Regions from separate parts of the Labilibaculum euxinicum genome, predicted to be linked through region 3. Evidence: riboswitches for the same ligand, from Rfam matches in the RefSeq annotation. Region 3 holds a riboswitch; each other region holds the start of a gene.
What was found. A riboswitch is a leader RNA that binds a small molecule or an ion and turns the genes downstream of it on or off. The one in region 3 is predicted to bind cobalamin.
Positions count from the first base shown of each region.

Region 1 (3,287 bases), 680 kb from region 3:
CCGCGCATAATTCTCGCCCAACAAAAGTGCGTCCAATGGTTTTATCAGAAAAAAAGCAATGATCAAGCCACTAAAAACAATTGGAACCATTACTTTCATTTCGGTCCATGTAACACCTGCCAAACTACCAAAAGTCCATATTATAAAACTTTGTATTTGCTCCGGATCACTAAAGTATTGCAGAATATTTACTACAGCACCGGTAATACTTCCAAACATGATCCCGATAATCAGCAATGAAACACTATCGGATATTTTAAGAGAGGCCAAAGCAACCAGCATAAATACTAATGATGCACCTAAAACAGCAGCAACAACCAAAGCCCAACTACCCAGAAAAGCCGAAATTACACCAAAAGCAACCGGCATTAAAGCCGATGCCATTACCATTAAAGCAACTCCCAGACTTGCTCCGGAACTAATTCCCAAAACGTAAGGTCCTGCCAATGGATTTCTGAAAAGTGTCTGCATCATTAAGCCTGTAACCGATAATCCGGCTCCAACAAAAATGGCAGTTAAAGCTTTCGGCAATCGAAAATTTAAAATGATGTAGTTCCATGAGTTTTTCACATCAGCACCATATAGAATTGCAAACACCTTTTTAAAAGGAATATTTACACTTCCGAATATCAAATCCAACAGGAAAATACCACAAATGAGAAGGAATAGTATCCCAAATACGAGCGAAAACAATCTTCCTTTTTTATTCAACAGCATAGCTCTCCTATTTCAATTGTTGATAGTAATACAATTCATAATTTGGCAGCAATTCAGGATGTAAAATCTTAATCACATCTTTAAACACAACATCGGGTTGCATTACACCAGACTCAAACCAATCGTTGGCGCCGCTATCTTTCATTCGTTTTGTTGAACAAAAAACATGAGCTGTTTTATATGATCGAAATAAAGTGTAACGCTCATCCATGTTTTTCATATCCTCCAAAGTTCTGCATTGTCCGGGGCCAAACCAAATATCTGCTTCTCCCTGCTTATCGAAAACAATCTCAAAACTTAATGGCATACTGCCACTGATGCTATCAGAAAACCAACAATAATCTGCCTTTCCGTCGCGAAGGAATTGCGCTAAGTAGCTTTGTCCGCCTGGCATATACCAAATGCCTTTAAAATTATAGCCTGAAAGAATACTTGGTTTACTCTCCACATGTTCCACCAACATTTTCAAATCATTGTATCTCCTTTCTACAGCATTAAAATGTTTTTCGGCCTCGGCCTCCTCATTAAAAAAGGCTGCAATAAATTTTGCCCATTCAGCACGTGCCAAGGGTGAAGTTTCCATCCACTCTATATTATAAGCAACCGGTAAACCTGCGTTCATTAATTTAGTTTCCTTGTCGGTGATGTTCATAAAACCGGCAACCATTACCAATTCAGGATCCAACTCAACAATTTTCTCAAAATTCAGACTTTCCGAATGACCTACCGCTTGTATCGTTCCATTCTGAGCCTTTTTATCCAACTCCTCATCGTAAATACGATCGCGCAAAGAAACTGCAACAATTCGATCCTGAACGTTTAAGAACTTTAAAATTCCGATTTGAGTACTCGATAGCGCGGCAATACTTCTTACAGGAACCTCTACCAACAAACCATCAGCAGGAACCGGAATATCCGTTTTTTCCCCACGATTCTTCAAATAATATTTTTGGAAAATTTTGCCTTCGTTCCAAGGATCCCAAACAATCAATTCTTTTAAGCCACTGGCAAGAAGTTTAATTTGAAAGCCTTTGGCGTACTTTAATTGAGATTGATGATAAAAAGATGAATCGACAGCTGAATTATCAGCTTGTTTTTCTTTCTTTTTTGGATCGCCGGATTGACAGGAAATAGCACCCAATAACAGGATTAGGAGTAATGCCCAACAGCTTGATTTTAATAAATTCATTTTCTTCCACAATAATTGTGGGGATAGCAGACAAGAAAATACAATTACTACAATTATACCTTCGTTACTCAGTTCCCCGAAGTTACGAAACAGTTCAATTTATTAGGCAGGTCTTCTGGCTTTACCCAATTCTAACGCCTTCCCATGTAAAACTACATTCACATAGTGGCTGATTTGTCAGAACTTATCAATGAAAAATCATTGAGGGCTTACAGCTGCGGGGACAGCTCCGGTATTGCACCGGATTCCCATTTTAATTCTCAAAAGAGAGAAACCCAATTCCTGCAAATCTATGGAATATTTCGGAAAAAGAAGAGGTTTTAAAAAAGCAATCAGGAATAACTGTCATACAAAAACAAAAAGACTGAATCGTATTGAACGAAACAGTCTTTATTATAAGATGCAGAAATGTGAAAAATGCTATTTAAAGACATCTCATGCAATTTCACTAACGTAAGGCATTCATCTGAACATCCAATTTCTCTGAATATTCGTTGATATCCTTTGTAATGAATTCATGAATTACAATTTCAGGTTCAATCTCGTGAATAATCTCTTTTACCCGTTTACTGGTAAATGGCAAGTGCTGATCAATCTGCAGAACATGATTACGTGCTGTAGTATATTTCTCCGTATGATTTAAGTCTGACCATCCTGTTGGCAAACCATTCATAACCTGTTTCGTTTGATATTCTCCTGATAAACTCAAATTCAAATGCAGACTCTTAATTTTCGCCTGAATATCTTTTGACAATCGTGATATCCGATCCAAAACAAAATCAATGGCCTCATCCTCACATCTCAATGTAATATTCGTATTCATTAAATGTCCCGTATCCAAAAGTAGATTCCAATTTGAAAAATCCAGTCGTGATGCAAAATCATCGGCCTCAGCCGGAAATAAAAAATCCAGACCAGGCCACCACAAATTTTCGATTGCTAATGTAACAGGAGGTTCTCCATCACCAAATTCCTGAGCCGTTCTGTTCAGCATTTCTGCTAAACCCGTCATTACCTCAGTGCTTTTATAGTTAAAATCACGCGTAAAAGCATGTTCCAATTCTACATGTGCAGCGTGTATAACAGCATGAGATGGTTGAAAATGTGCTGCGTATTCCCACAGTTTCTTCTGAGAAGTAATCATTTCTGCAGCATTCGTACCTCCGCAGCAAAATTGCAAATGCTCGGCTAACATATTAGGAAAATAATATTTGGCAGCATCCTCTCCTTTTCGCCAAACATCCAACCAGGTTACCCAAAATGGCAAATGAACACTTTTAACTATTCCTTTTGGGATTTCTTCGGATGGAGAATCATAACCGATTAGTAATTCAACCCCATCTATTTTTTTGTCAATAATATATTCTTCCAGTCCTTTCCA
Region 1 is NZ_OY782756.1:2,612,736-2,616,022, reverse strand. Features, by position in the region: gene ACY0M5_RS10520 (iron chelate uptake ABC transporter family permease subunit) at 1-717, opposite strand, end outside; gene ACY0M5_RS10515 (ABC transporter substrate-binding protein) at 725-1,906, opposite strand; cobalamin riboswitch at 1,995-2,200, opposite strand; gene ACY0M5_RS10510 (TIM barrel protein) at 2,355-3,287, opposite strand, start outside.
Region 1: it holds a riboswitch for cobalamin, as region 3 does, so the genes downstream of both, ACY0M5_RS10515 (ABC transporter substrate-binding protein) here and ACY0M5_RS13080 (TonB-dependent receptor domain-containing protein) in region 3, are expected to answer to the same signal.

Region 2 (3,287 bases), 670 kb from region 3:
GTTTATTTTATTAAAATTGATAACCGAACTTAGCAGTTATTGCCCTACCCGGCATATTGTATCCATCTTTTTCGGTATAGTTTTCATCCAATAAGTTAGATACCGACAAACCAATGGTATATTTTTCTTTAATTGTATAGCTTGCTGAATAATCAAATACCATTGAAACCGGGTGACGAAGAACTTTTTCAGTAACATTAGTACGAATTGGATAATATGTATACCAATTATCTTCATATCTATGACCAATATATCGCGCATTTAAACGAGTAGAAAACCCATTCAAATTATCGAATTCGATACCGAAATTGGCATTATTATCGCGAACATATCTCATCTGACTTTCTTCATTTTTATAAGTTCCATCAGTTTGTTTCACTCGCTGAGTTACTATCGCATCAATGATATGAGTATAATTTGCATATAGTTTCAAGGAATAATTGTAGTCTGCCAATGCGCCAAAATCAAATGATGATTCAATTTCAATTCCATCCATATCGGCAAAATTGGCATTTTTGTATGTTTTATACTCATCACCATTGTAGGCTGTGCCATCCGGGTCAACAGAATAACTAACGATCATGTTATTATGATGTGTTTTAAAATAAGTAAAATCGAAATTAAATCCTTTCCCAAAATTCTTATATTCAAATCCAACATCAAAAGTATTACTTTGCTCATCCTTCAAATTTGGATTTCCCTTTGTGGTTCCATATGCAGTGGTATACATTCCTGCCTTTTGAAAAGCATCAGGAGCATAAAATGCATTTCCCCAACTTGAATGAACCGCTAATCCTTCAAGAAATTCATATTTTACCCCCACATTTTGCGTAAACACGTTGTATTCCTCTGAACTTGCTTCATTTCCTAATAAATCGTCTGCTTCCAATTTCAATTTCACCAAATCATATCTCGCTCCTATAGCAATATTCAATTTTCCATCTAAAGTATTTGTATTTACCTGACCAAAAATACCAGTCGATACATTTTTATATTTTGGAGTAGAAGGGGCTGTAATATCACCCAAAGTATTCCATTTATTACTTTCGGAAACATCATTTTTATTATCAATACCAAAAGCAAAAGAGTGCTCTCCTACTTTAAAAGCATCCTCAAGAATGAAACCGTAATTTTTATGAATATTTTCTGTATCTCCATATTTAGAATTGAACGTAGTTGATTCTTCTTTTGTATGAAAAGGTGATAAACTAAGCTTATGATTTCCTATTTTTCCCAGTACATCCGCACTTGTTGTATACTTATTCATATCTTTTGAATTCATACCATTCACATGCCAAAAAGAACCTGGTGTTTCAACATCATTGGCAATAAACACCGACTGATGTATATTGATTTTCCAGTTCTCATCTAAAATAAAACCTAAACGTGCACTTGCATTCTGTCTTTCGAATTGCGAGTGCTCCATTTTCTCACCGTAGGTAGTTGGATCTAATATGGTTTCTGCATAATCCTTATCATAGATATTATTTTTCCCAATTTTATAATCCTTTCCTTGTTTTTGGTAATTGCAGCTCACATCAAAATCCATAGATTCAGATAAAGCACCACCGGCATTTAAACTACCTGTATATGTTTCGAAGCTTCCGTAAGAAACACTTGCATTTCCGGTAATACTTTGCGTACTCTCTTTGGTAACAATATTGATTACTCCGGCCATAGCCGAAGAGCCATATTGTGCTGAAAAAGGGCCTTTTAAAATTTCAACCCGCTCTACATTCGACATATCTATTGTTGCAATATTGGTAGTTCCTGCAGGTTTGCCATCAATTAAAATCACATTGTATTTATTTGATGTAGATGGTGCAAAACCTCTCATACTAACAGCTGAAGAAATTCCTGGATATTGAATAATATCAACACCTGCAGTCTTCTTTAACAACTCACCCATATCAACTGCAGGAGTCGCTTCAATCATTCTTCTTGTAACCACCTCAACCTTTTGAGGAAGATCCTTCATTTTTGCATTTACACGTGATGCGTTAATCTTAACTTCTGATAAATTCAGGTGTTTCACTGCCGTTGTATCTTTGGCAGGATTTGGAATCTCATCAGCTTTTACTGCAGAATTTAATAGTGACAGCAATGCAAAAGCCGTTAAAAATGTTCTTTTCATGTTTTTTAAGAATAAATGAAAATAAGTTTAACCAATGCAATGCAGACAGGGAGCTAAAAGAAAATTTCGCAACATGACATGGAGGACCGGTTATGGCAAATCAATCCTTGTATCAATGTTCGATAAAGTTTTCGTTCACTTGCTCTTTTTCCCGAAAGCAATGACTTAAAATTGATTGCAAAGGCAGGTCTTCTGACTTGTTCTACTTTTTGAGGCCTTCCCATTCCAAAATCGGAACAGTGGCATAGGACTTTCAAAAAGCTCTTTTTAGAACTTACAGCTACGGGTATAGTCTCGGATTTTCACCGAATTCCCTTTTCATTTCATTCCTGAATAATGAGGAACAAAATACCAAATGCGACGCAAATGTATGATTTTTTTTATTGCACAAAATAATTTCTACAGAAATAAAAGAAACTTTATTTGATCCTCTCTGAAAATGAAGGCAATATATTACTGTTCATTATATCAATTCAGCTTATTAATATAATATGTTGTGTCCTGAGCTAATAAATCAGGATGCAGCACCTTTATAAAATCCTTTAACACAAGATCCGGTCTAAGACTGCCGGTCTCCCACCAGTCACTCCCTCCATTAGAATTTGATCTTTTGTAGATATTGTAGATTTCTTTATTTTGATAGGCCGCAAATTGTGTAAATATTTCGCCGTTATTTTCAATATCAGCTAAACTTTTAGTGGTTCCGGGATAAATCCATATATCAGCTTGACTGCATTGATCCAAAACGGATTCTACACTCATTGGAATGTTCCCTCTTGTTTCATCATCAAAAAGAAAATAATTAGCTCCTGCATCCCTCAAATAGCTTACCATATAATTCTTTCCTCCGGGAACATACCATATTCCCTTATAACTCCATCCCAACAAAACATTTGGTTTAGCTTTAAGACTTACCACTTTAGCCTTAAGTTGTTTATAGTTTATTTCAATCTGCTTAAATAAAGAGTCTGCCATCTTTTCTTTGTTAAAAAAAGCAGCTGTGAATTTCAACCATTCAGCTCTTCCCAATGGGGTTTCTTCCATCCAATTCAAGGAATATGCCAATTTAAAGCCAAGCTCTTCCATTTGACCTTCGTCCGCTTTCATCCCATTTAAGGCAGATAAAATAACTAATTCCGGCGCCAGATCAATC
Region 2 is NZ_OY782756.1:2,617,915-2,621,201, reverse strand. Features, by position in the region: gene ACY0M5_RS10535 (TonB-dependent receptor plug domain-containing protein) at 11-2,134, opposite strand; cobalamin riboswitch at 2,300-2,506, opposite strand; gene ACY0M5_RS10530 (ABC transporter substrate-binding protein) at 2,603-3,287, opposite strand, start outside.
Region 2: it holds a riboswitch for cobalamin, as region 3 does, so the genes downstream of both, ACY0M5_RS10535 (TonB-dependent receptor plug domain-containing protein) here and ACY0M5_RS13080 (TonB-dependent receptor domain-containing protein) in region 3, are expected to answer to the same signal.

Region 3 (3,287 bases):
TTGGTAACAGCTCCGCACATAATTCCGGTGATCACGGAAGTGGGAACATCGAAAATAAATTTTATGGCAACTGCAATAAAGAAACCTGAAATAACAATTCCTGAAGCGAGCAGGTTAATCTTTAATCCATTATTTTTAAGTGAAGTGATAAAGCGTGGCCCCACCTCTAAACCAATGGAATAAACAAATAATATCAAGCCAAATTCTTTAATAAAGTGCAATACGTGTGCATCGGTAGCAGCTCCCAAATGACCAATTAACAGACCGGAAAACAGTATGCCTGCAATGCCCAATTTAATTTTGAAAAACCTTAGTTTTCCAAATAGAATACCTAAAACAGCGGCCAGACAAATGATGACAATTGTAGATGCTGTTCCTGGTGTAGTTAATAGTTCTATAATGTTCATGTTGAATTATTGGTGTTTTAAACGATATGATCTCAAAAGAAGATCATTTTTTAGTGAGAAATAAAGGGATATGAAAAGAGCCGGAACTCCCATCTACCTTGATACGAAGTCAGGATATTATGAATTGGCAAATGAAAGTGCCGGCTCAACTTAATTGATCCAGAGGCTGGTCAGGAATCAATAAGGAATGTTATAAACTTGTTGAAAGGGGAATAAAATATTTTTTTCGGAATGATTAGTTTTAAAGCCAAAATACATGTCGTATTTAGTCTTAACTGTTTTCTCCATTTCGCGAGGAGTGCTGCTTACTTTTTGCATAACAATACATTTTAAATGGTAAAACTGTATGCTTTGCGTTAATCAATAAAAAAACAGGAATAATAGAATTAAAAAGGAACTTTTAATTCACTAGCGAGTCCTGATTTTTAGCTTTATGTCGCGAAAGCATCAATCTAATTAAATAAGACAGGTCTCCTGGCTTTTCCATTTACAACGCCTTCCCATTCCATATGTTGGAACAGTGGCTTGATGTTGCAAACTGTTTTGGAATTACAGTTGCGCGTCAGCTCACGATTTTAACGTGATTCCCTATTAAACCCTTTTTACGGGGTATCTTAATTATTTTCGGAAGCAAAGTTATCAAAAAAAGTATCTAAAAAACAAATTTAAATTTCCTTTAAGTTGAATCAATTTGATTTCATGGCAATTAAAAAAGGAGAAGTAAAGAAACTGATCGTTTACAGAGGTATGGATTTTACAAGTAATCTATTGCTGAAGCTAATTTGATTTTCTGGGATGTTGATTAAAATAACAGAATCTTAATTTGCTTGTAATGAGAATTATAAATTATGTGCTGATTTTCGGAAACCAGAATATTTATGCTATAAAACACTTTTGGTTTGTTTGATGTGAATACGATATCTTAAAATATATATGATACATTTGCATCGATTTTGGTGTTCTGCTCAGGCTATCGTCTGAGGGAATGAAAAGGGAATCCGGTGAGAATCCGGAACAGTACCCGCTACTGTAAATCTCATTTTGTCATGTGCAAAATATGGTTTTTACACCGCAAGCCACTCTCAGAAATGGGGGGAAGGCTGTAAAAGCTGAGATAAGTCAGGAGACCTGCCAAGTCGTAACTAAAGAACATTTTGCTTCCGGGAATCGAAGTATATGTATTGAACTTACGCGCGTGTTCGGTATTTATTTTTCTAATTTCTTTCTTTGTTTGTGTAAACATTTGGAGGCAAGATGTGATGTTTAAAATCAAAAACAACTCAATCATGCAAAAAAAGATGTTGTCCTTACTGCTTTGTGTTTTGCTTAGTCTATTTGTGGCCAAAGCACAAAATGTGAATGTAAAAGGAATTATTAAAGAAAATGGAGTCCCAATTGTCGGCGCAAATGTGTATGTGAAAGATATTGATCATGGTTCAGTTACAAATCCTTCAGGAATATTTCAAATTTTTGGCATTACTCCAGGTGAACATATTGTCGAGATTACTTTTGTTGGCTACCAAAAAAAAATCAGTAAAATTGAAGTAAAACCTGATATGCCAATGCTTGAGTTTGAATTGGAAAAAACAGCAACTTTGCTTGATGGTGTCGAAATTTCTGCTGAATGTATTCGAAAAACGGAAGCAGCCTTAAAACTACCGGTTCCACTTAAAGATATCCCGTTAACAACATCAAGTGTTGGTGCTGAATTGATAGAGCAAACTCAGGTAAATAGCATCAACGAAGCTTTAAATTACTCTACAGGAATAAAACCGATGCTTAATTATGGCGGTTTTCAGACATTTACGATGAGAGGTTTTGGAGCTCCTGTAATTATGCAGGATGGAGCAAGGGATGAACGAATGAATTTTTCGAACAGTGCTCCTGTAACATCTTTGGCAGCAGTAGAACGAATCGAATTCTTAAAGGGCCCGGCATCAGTGCTTTACGGGCACTCAGCAGTTGGAGGTATCATTAACATTGTTCGTAAGCAACCGTCGAAAGATTTACGGGCTAATTTTTCGACAAGTTACGGAAGTTGGGAAAGCAAAAGAGTTAATGTTGGTGTCGGAAACCGAATTAGTAATAAGCTGAGCTATCGCTTTGATGCCGCATTGTCCGATCAGAAGGGATGGCGAAACGCAGGTGATAAAACATCCAATGCTTACCTTGCTTTGAATTATGATTTGGATGACAAAAATCAGTTTGAACTTAGGGTGGGAGTAAATGACGATTTTTACGGAACCGAAACAGGATTACCAGCTGTAACAAATGATATTTATACGAAAGAAGGCAAATTATTGTACAAAAAAGGTGATTTACCAACTTCTTTCGACCGTAAACAACGTTATAACGATCCTGCTGATTTTTTGGATCATGAAAATGTTAACGCATCAATAAAATACACCCGGAAAACCTCCGGAAATTCCAAATTGAAAATGCAAGCTTCCTATTCTGACGATTTGATTGATTATTTTTCAACAGAAGAGCTGAGTTATTTGCATTCGGAAAATCCAATATACGATACCTATTTTTTACAAGGAGGAGAAAAAATACATATTAGTTTAGATACTTTGCAACGTACTTATCCTTTACGATTTTCTCATCATACAAAAACTTTTCAAAATGATTTGTATTATTCAACTCAGATAAAAACAGGTTTGTTACAGCACAATCTTACAATGGGCTGTTTTTTTATGTATATCGATCGAATTTCTTACAAAGGGTATGATTTTGACGGAGGAGATGTAGCAGGAGCAGGTTTGTTTGCAAAAATTGCTGTTCGTAACCCTGTACTAAATCAAGGAGGTTTAACAACAAAGTTTTCAGGTGCAAGTATTTATCACGAAATGGTGAATGCTTTGTATGCACAGGATTTAA
Region 3 is NZ_OY782756.1:3,291,661-3,294,947, reverse strand. Features, by position in the region: gene ACY0M5_RS13085 (putative transporter) at 1-407, opposite strand, end outside; cobalamin riboswitch at 855-1,039, opposite strand; cobalamin riboswitch at 1,345-1,557, shown strand; gene ACY0M5_RS13080 (TonB-dependent receptor domain-containing protein) at 1,694-3,287, shown strand, end outside.